Regions from separate parts of the Caloranaerobacter sp. TR13 genome, predicted to be linked through region 2. Evidence: a T-box and tRNA genes for the amino acid it is inferred to sense, from the RefSeq annotation. Region 2 holds a T-box; the other holds one or more tRNA genes.

Evidence for each region. The T-box of region 2 lies ahead of TR13x_RS09665 (proline--tRNA ligase). A T-box ahead of a tRNA ligase gene usually reads a tRNA of that ligase, here a tRNA-Pro.
Region 1: it has a tRNA-Pro gene. The T-box ahead of TR13x_RS09665 (proline--tRNA ligase) is inferred to sense a tRNA for this amino acid. The anticodon was not compared.

What each region holds. Positions count from the first base shown of each region.
Region 1 is NZ_JXLL01000001.1:581,466-586,238, reverse strand. It holds gene spoIVA (stage IV sporulation protein A) at 1-1,062, shown strand, start outside; tRNA gene TR13x_RS02895 (tRNA-Pro) at 1,138-1,215, opposite strand; gene TR13x_RS11220 (HlyD family efflux transporter periplasmic adaptor subunit) at 1,406-2,719, shown strand; gene TR13x_RS11215 (YggS family pyridoxal phosphate-dependent enzyme) at 2,729-3,427, shown strand; gene TR13x_RS02880 (cell division protein SepF) at 3,442-3,888, shown strand; gene TR13x_RS02875 (YggT family protein) at 3,907-4,170, shown strand; gene TR13x_RS02870 (RNA-binding protein) at 4,187-4,773, shown strand, end outside.
Region 2 is NZ_JXLL01000018.1:19,144-23,916, reverse strand. It holds gene TR13x_RS09665 (proline--tRNA ligase) at 1-1,540, opposite strand, end outside; T-box leader at 1,598-1,808, opposite strand; gene TR13x_RS09660 (ABC transporter permease) at 1,855-3,027, opposite strand; gene TR13x_RS09655 (ATP-binding cassette domain-containing protein) at 3,020-3,748, opposite strand; gene ispF (2-C-methyl-D-erythritol 2,4-cyclodiphosphate synthase) at 3,762-4,235, opposite strand; gene ispD (2-C-methyl-D-erythritol 4-phosphate cytidylyltransferase) at 4,250-4,773, opposite strand, start outside.

The DNA of each region.
Region 1 (4,773 bases), on a different contig from region 2:
GTTATAACTGATCATTCTACTATTGGATTAGTTATAACAACTGATGGTTCTATAACAGATATTGAAAGATCTAATTATATTAAGGCTGAAGAAAGAGTTATTAGCGAATTAAAAGAACTCGATAAACCTTTTGTAATATTACTCAATTCAAGACATCCAGATTTAGATAGCACAATAGCGCTCAGAGAAAGTTTAGAGGAAAAATATCAGACACCAGTAATTGCAGTAGACTGTTTAAACATGTCTATTGGAGATGTGAATAATATTCTCGAGAAAGTATTGCTAGAATTCCCAATAAGAGAAATTAATATTAAATTACCTGGTTGGGTTGAAGGATTATCGAGTAAACATTGGATACGTGAAAATATATTAAATTCAATTAAGGAAACTGTAACAGAATTATACCGAATTAGCGATATCACAAATACGTTAGATAAGTTTATAGATTGTGAAGCTATTAAAAATGCAACTATATCTGAAATTAATTTAGGTGAAGGAATAGCTAATATTGAAATGGATGTTGAAAATGATTTATTGTATGATGTAATAAGCGAAATAACAGGTTATAAAATAGTTGGAGAACATCAGTTATTAGGTTTAATTTCTAAGCTGGCTAAATCTAAGAAAGAATATGATAAAATAGAAAGTGCGTTAAAAGATGTAAGAGAGAAAGGATACGGATTAGTACCTCCTAGCCTAGAAGAATTAGAATTATATGAACCTGAAATTTTCAGGCAAGGTAATAGATTTGGAGTTAAACTACGTGCAAATGCACCGAGTTTACATTTAATTAGAGCAGATATAACAACTGAAGTATCACCAATCATTGGAACAGAGAAGCAGAGTGAAGAACTACTAAAATATTTATTAGATGAGTTTGAAAATGATCCTTCAAAAATTTGGGAATCAAATATGTTTGGTAAGTCACTACATGACTTGGTAAAAGAGCAACTTCAAAGTAAGCTCAATATGATGCCTGATGATGCAAGAGCTAAAATTCAGAAAACTCTTCAGCGCATTGTAAATGAAGGCAGTGGAGGACTAATCTGTATCATAATATAATAAGATTATGATATAGACATATGGATTGCAAAATAAACGGGAAGGTAAAACCTTCCCGTTTATTTTGCACGAAAATGGTCGGGATGACTGGATTCGAACCAGCGACCTCAAGTCCCCCAGACTTGTGCGCTAACCAAGCTGCGCTACATCCCGAAAGTAATACATATTATACACATTTTTTTAGAATTTGTAAAGTTGATGTAGGAATTATGATATACTTGATTTACAAACAGAAATAGGTCTTTAGTTGTATTTGCATATGAATAACGCTTATTGTTAAAATAATGAAGGAAAATCTTAAAAAATGAAGAAATATAATATAAAGTTTTAGTGTGGTGATATCATGACTAAAGATAAAAGAAAACAAAAAAGAATAAGAAGAAAAAGATTTAGATTTGGCTTGGTAATAGTTGTAATAGTTTATTTATTATTAAGAATGTTACCGACGTTTAGTGTAACAAATTCAGCTACGGTATTAGTTGAAGAAGGTAGTATTGATGTATTTGAAAAGGCTAAAGGGATTATATTTAAAGATGAAGTTGTGTATAGGGCGACAACTAATGGTAAAATTATTTTCACCCAAAATGAAGGTGAGAAGGTTGGATTAGGTACTTTAATAGGACAAGTAGTATCATCTGATAATGCTAATAAAATAGCTGAAGAATTGAATGTTATAAATGAAAGAATTAAAGAGTTAAATAATAAGCTTAAAACGCATGAGATATTTTCAAATGATATAGAAAAAAATCAGATTTTTATAGATGAAAAAATAGATATTTTGAGAAAAAATATTTTAGAAGGTGATTTTACAAAAATAAACCAAGTAACAAGAGAGCTAAAATCGGATTTAGATAAACGTTCGAATTTATTTGGTAACAATTCGTTAATAGCTAATGACTTGGACAAACTATATGAAATGCGTAAAAACTTACAGGATAGATTAAAAAATGCAAAAGCAAATTATTATTCAAAAAATTGTGGTATAGTAAGTTATACTATTGATGGGTTGGAAGAAATATACAACTTAAAGAGTTTATCGAATTTTACTCCTGATAAGTTTAGGATTATAGAAAGGAATATTCATAAAGTCAATAATGATTGGGAAGTTACTTTAGGTGAACCAATCTTTAAAATAACAGACAATTATAAATGGTACCTTGTAGTAAAACTAATGTCTGAGAGTAGTATAGATAGATTAAATGAAGGAAAAGATGTATATATAAAGTTTATAGAAAAAAATGAAAAAATAAAGGGAAAGGTCTATAAAGTAAATAAAGGTAGTAATGAGCATATAGTAATATTTGAATTTGATAGTTATCTATATAAGTTTTATAATGAAAGATATGCTGATGTTGAGATAATTACTGATACTTATTATGGATTAAAAATACCTAAAAGTGCAGTAATAAAAAAGGATGGAATAGATGGAGTATATATTAAAGATATAAGTAATATCGTGAAATTTAAACCTGTGAAAATAATAGGACAGAATGATAAATATATAATTGTAGATGAAGGAAGTAAAATTAAAGCTGGTGATAGAGGAAAAATTGAAATAAATATTAATGGGAATTATGAAAAAAGATATACAATTTCTGTTTTTGATGAAGTATTTGTTAATGGTAAGAAAGTTAAAGAAGGACAGATTATAGATTAGAAGGAGGCGATTAAAATAATTAATATAAAAGCAAATTTAGAAGAAGTATATAAAAATATTGAAGAAGCGGCTTCGAAAACTGGTAGAAGTTTAGAGGATATAACACTAATTGCTGTTACTAAGACTGTAGATGTTGATGTGATGAATGAAGCAATAAAGTTGGGAATCAATAATGTTGGAGAAAGTAGAGTTCAGGAAATTATAAGGAAATATGATTTGATTAAAGATAGTCCTGTATGGCATATGATAGGACATTTACAAACCAATAAAGTTAAATATATTATTGATAAAATAGACTTGATACATTCATTAGATAGGTTATCTTTAGCAAATGAACTACAGAAAAGAGCAGAGCAATATAATATTTTTGTTAATGCATTGATTCAGGTAAATATAGCAGAAGAAGAAACAAAGTATGGACTTTATGGTGATGCAGTTATTCCTTTTGTTGAAGAAATTATAAAATATACTAAAATAAAGATAAAAGGTCTTATGACGATTGCTCCTTATGCAGAAAATCCAGAAAAAGTTAGATATGTTTTTAGACAGTTAAAAGAACTTTCTGAGGAGCTTAAAAAACGAGGATATCCAAATGTAGAGATGAAGTATTTATCAATGGGAATGACTAATGATTATAAAATTGCAATTGAAGAAGGTTCTAACATGGTTAGAATAGGTACAGGAATTTTTGGAGAAAGAAATTATTAGGGGGTATTATTATAATGTCAAATAAAAACAGTAATATTATTAATAAATTTAAATATATAATTGGCTTAGATGATTTTGAAGAAGATGTAGTAGATGAGCCAATAGATCCATTTATTGAAGAAGATTTACCTGTAAAAAAACGTGTTAACAATAGAATTGTAAGCATACATACAAATTCATCTATGAAATTAATGATACACGAACCAAAGAAATATGAAGATGCACCTAAGATTATCGAGGATATAAAAAATAGAAAAACAGTAGTTATTAATCTAGAAAATATGGATACCGAGAATAAGAGACAAATTTTTGACTTTTTAAATGGAGCTATTTATGCTTTAGAAGGTATTATTCAGAAAGTTGCAAAGGATATCTTTATTTTAGCTCCTAATAATGTAGAGATAAATGGAAATATAAAAGAACAATTGAAAAATAAAGGGCTATTTCCTTGGCAAAGATAGTTAAAAGAGGTGTTGAATATGTGGGTTTTAGAAAGATCTATAGACATATTTATAAACTTAATAGAAACATTGATTTTAGTAAGGATTTTTATGTCTTTTATAATTAGAGATTTAAGTAATCCTCTGTTTAATTTTATTTATCAAATTACAGAGCCTATTTTAGCTCCTTTCAGGAATTTAATAAATAAATTAGGTATTAACACAGGTATGATAGATTTTTCTCCATTGTTAGCATTTTTATTCTTAGACTTACTATCTTATATTTTAAGAGCTATTTTATAACTAGATAGGTGATGTCATGTTTTTGAACAAAGCAAAATATTTAGAACATATTAAAGACCCAGAACAAATAATAATTATGAGGAAAATTTTAGATAAGATTGAAAAGGTATTGAAAAATCATGAAATTGTATATACTGACTTTTTAGATCCCTATCAAAGAAGGTTAAGCAATTCAATACTTAATAGATTTTCTGATTTAAATTATTTTGAAGAGGGTGGTCTTAAAGAGGCAGAAAGGAAATCTATTATAATATATCCTTTTTATTTAAATAAGAAGGATATTGAAAATCCTATTGGTTCAATTAAGATAATTGGTAACTTTAAGAAAAAACTAAATCATAGAGACTATTTAGGTTCTATATTGGGATTAGGGATTAAAAGAGAAAAAATTGGTGATATATATTTACATGATGATTTTACGCAAATAGTATTACATAAGGAAATTTTGGATTTTATTAAACTAAATTTGAGTAAAGTTGGTAACCAAAGTGTACAAGTTGAAGAAATAAACTTAAGTGAAGTAAAGCAAGGAAAAATAGAATATATAGAAAAATACGTTACTGTAAGCTCGTTAAGAGTGGATAATGTTATTAGTGCAGTATA
Region 2 (4,773 bases):
GTCTTTCATTTCTATCATCTAATAACACTTCAATTCCTTTATCCATTAATTCTTTATATAATTTTTCGCCTAGGTTTACTTGTTCCTCTTTCTTAGTGCTAACTATAGTTATTATTACATGATATGGTGCTACTGACAAAGGCCATATTATACCTTTTTCATCATGATTTTGCTCAATTATGGCAGCCATTGTTCTTGAAACACCAATACCATATGACCCCATAACAAAATGTCTCTCCTTGCCATTCTCATCCAAGAATGTAGCATTTAAGCTCTCACTATACTTAGTTCCTAATTGGAATATATTACCCACTTCTATTCCTCTAGCTATCTTCAATGGTTCTCCACACTTTGGACATAAATCTCCTTCTTCTACTAATAATAAATCTTCAACAATTTGTCCTTCAAAATCTCTACCATAGTTTACATTCTTAATATGATAGTCTGTTTCATTAGCTCCTACAATAAAGTTTTTCATTTTAGCTACTCTAGAGTCTACTATTAACTTAACTTTGTCACTTATTCTAATAGGTCCTGCAAAACCTACCTCAGCTCCTGTAACTTCCTTAACAATTTCTTCATTTGCCATCTCTAATTCATGTTCTCTTACACCAAATAGATTGCATAGTTTAACTTCATTAACTTCTCTATTACCTGGTACTAGTACTGCCACTATTTCATCCTTTATTTTATAGATTAATGTTTTTACGAATTTATCTGCTGGAACGTTGAAAAAATCTACTAATTGTTCAATCGTTTTAATCTCTGGAGTATGGACTTTTTTAGTTTTTAATTCAGTACTTTCATCTACATTTAAATTATATATACATTGTGCCTTTTCGTCTGTAGCTGCATAATCACATTTTTCACAATAAGCTATTTGACTCTCTCCAACATCAGACATAGCCATAAATTCATGGGAATCACTTCCACCCATTGCACCTGAATCACCTTCAACTACTTTAAACTTAAGTCCACATCTAGTAAATATCTTCTCATAGGCTTTCCACATTATTTCGTAAGATTTTTTCATACCTTCTTCGTCTTTATCAAAACTATAAGCATCTTTCATTAAGAACTCTCTACTTCTCATTAAGCCGAATCTAGGTCTTTTTTCATCTCTATACTTAGTTTGTATCTGATAAATATTTAAAGGTAATTGCTTATATGACTTTATCTCATTCCTTATAAGGTCTGTAAAATATTCTTCATGTGTAGGTCCTAAACAAAATTCTCTTTCATGTCTGTCTTTAAGTCTAAACATTTCTGGCCCAAATTCATACCAACGCCCACTTTCCTGCCATATTTCAGCAGGCTGTATAGCTGACATAAGTACTTCTTGTGCCCCTGATGCATCCATCTCTTCTCTTACTATTTGCTCGATTTTTCTCATTACTCTGTATCCAAGAGGCAAGAAAGAATAAACTCCTGAAACTAATTTTCTTATCATACCTGCTCTTAACAGAAGCTGATGACTTGGAATTTCTGCTTCTGAAGGTACTTCTCTAAGTGTTGGCATATACATCCTTGACATTCTCATAGTATCTGCTCCTTTCTTATTATTTTTCTAAATCAAAAAAACCCTCACCCCTATAATGCTAGGGACGAAGGTTATCCGCGTTACCACCCTAATTGGCTAAGAAACTTAGCCCTCTCTTAATAGCTAACGGTATTAACCGTCTAGACCTACTGATTTCAGTCTAGAAGCTCAGGGACGGGTTCGATAAACAGTGGGTCAGAAACCTCTCAGCCAAGGATTTCCTCTCTGTAGACCTTGATTATCTACTATTTCCCCTCTTCGCTAATACTATTGATTTTGAAATTTATAATACTAAAAATCTTAATATTTGTCAATTAGTTTCTAAAAATTACAGTTTCTTTGTTAAACAGTTTTACTGTTACTGTTAATGCTATAGATATATAGACTATCATCCAAATTAAAACTATACCTATATGCGCTGGATTATATATGGAAACTAAGGCCTCTTTGATAATTGAAATTACATTGATTATTGGAATATGAAAATAAACTTTTGGTATTGCTTTTCCATCTAAATACATAGTCAAATAAGCCGGTATAAGCATTATAATTGTTATTGGTGTCAAATATGTCTGAGCCTCTTTAAAGTTTCTTGCGTAAAAACTTACTGCTAACTCTAAACTACTAAATGTTAAAGTTAACCCTATGCAGAATAACCCTATAATTAAAATTGTATTTATAGGAAGGTTACTTATAGTTCCAAATAAATCTGGATTCAATTTAGTTGCTATAATAAAACCTGTCAAAGATGCTAAAGTAGCTATAATTCCAGCAACAACAACTGTAAAATATTTACCTATCAATAATGAAATTCTGTTTATTCTAGTTGTTAAAAGAGGTTCAAGTGTCTGTCTTTCCTTTTCTCCTGCGCCTAAATCAGTAGCTGCAGGTATACCACCAACTGCAGACCATATAGTAAGAAACATCGGAAGCATCATAGAAAACATAATAATGCCAAATCCACCTTCTTTAGCTACAGATATAGCTTTAATATCAACCACCTTAAGTATATTATTATCTGTTCCTAATTTTTTTAATCTTTTAGATATAACAATATTAGAATAATCATTAACTATTGATTTTAATCTAGGATACGCCATCGAAGATTTTTGACTAGATTCATCATAAATTATTTCAACTGTACCAAATTGACCATTTTTTACTTTTTCATCAAAATATTTATCAATTTTTACTATAGCCTTAACTTCAAGTTTTTCTAGAAATTTTTCGGGATTGTCTGTACTTACAATATTTATCCCTTTATGTGTAGTTAAGTATTTCAAAAGTTCATTATCGTTCTTTGAAATAACAGCTATATTAATTGGTTTTGTGTCCTCCTCAATAATATCAGAAACTCCACTGCCTATTGCTAAACTTAAAATAGGAAATATCAGTATTGGTATTATAATACTAGTAAATATAGTCTTTCTATCTCTAAATGTATCCTTTATCTCCTTTTTAAATACTATCCAAATATATTTAAACATTATTATCCCCCACTAACCTAATGAAAATATCCTCTAAATCCATATTGTCATATTTTTGTGCCAATGAAGCTAATGATGATATCTCTACTATCTTACCTTTATGAATTATACCTACTGTATCACAAAGTTTTTCAACTTCCTTCATAGAATGACTTGAAAAAATAATAGTTTTTCCTTGTTGCTTTAAGTCTAGTATAAATTCATGTACCATATTAACAGCAGTTACATCCAAACCGGCTGTAGGTTCATCAAAAAGCATTATGTCTGGGTCATGTACTATACTTCTAGCAATTGCTACTTTCTGCTTCATCCCTTTTGAAAATTTACCTACTCTTCTATCAATATATTCTTGCATCCCAAGTTTTTTTGCTAAAAACTCAATCCTTCTTTCAATTTTTCTTTTGTCCATACCATTAAGCAATCCAAAGTATTCTATATTCTCCCTGGCTGTCAATCTGTCATAAAGCCCTGTTTCTCCACCAAAAAGTATTCCTATCTGACTTCTTGCACCTTCCGGGTCATCAATAATATCATAACCATTTAGTCTAGCTGTACCAAATGTGGGTTTAAGTATTGTCGCTAATAGCCTTAATGTAGTAGTCTTACCCGCTCCATTCTCACCTAGTAAACCAAAAACTTCTCCCCTATTCACATTAAAAGATATACCTTTTACAGCTTCAACATCTTTAAATTTCTTTCCTAAGTTCAGAATTTCTATCAATCATATCCCCCCATTATTTTTTACACAAAGTACAAACAGAATGTGCTGAAATCCCTTCTTTCCTCCCCTCAAAACCAAGTCTTTCAGTAGTTGTCGCCTTTACACTGATATCGTCTACTGGTATATTAAGTATATTCGATATATTGTTTCTCATTTCCTCTATATATGGAGCTATTTTAGGTTCTTGTGCAACAATAATACTGTCTATATTATTCACTTTATAACCCCTACTATATATTAATTCATTAACTTTACGTAATAATTCCATACTTGAAATCCCTTTATATTTAATATCAGTATCTGGGAAATGTTTACCTATATCTCCTAGCGCCAAAGCTCCAAGCATACTGTCCATAATAGCATGCACAAGCACATCAGCATCAGAATGCCCTAATAAACCTTTATCATGTTTTATCTGAACTCCACCTAAAATTAGTTTTCTTCCTTCTACTAATCTATGTACATCATAACCTATTCCTATCCTCATATTTCTATCCTCCTTTATCTATTAACTAAAGCCTCAGCTATCATTAAATCTTCAGGAGTAGTTATTTTAATATTTCTGTAATCACCCATAACAATTTTAACTTTGTGTCCTATTCTCTCTACTAACATACTGTCATCTGTGCCTAGAAAATTATCTAATTGAGCTTTTTCATATGCTTTAAGCACCAAATCATATTTAAATGTTTGAGGAGTCTGAATTGCCCATAGTTCTTTTCTATTTGGTGTATCTACTACTTCACCATTTAAATCAACTTTCTTGATAGTATCCTTTACAGGAACTCCTGTTACACAAGCCCCATATTCAAGCGTAAGTTTTATATTTTCTTCTATAATCTCTTTCTTTATAAATGGTCTTGCTCCATCATGTATTAAAACAATATCACTCTTTTTATCCACTTCCTTAAGACCGTTATACACAGAATCCTGTCTTTCTCTTCCCCCTTGAATTACGTTTTTGACTTTATATAATTCATATTTTTCAATAATTTCTTTTTTGCAAAAATCAATTTCATCATACC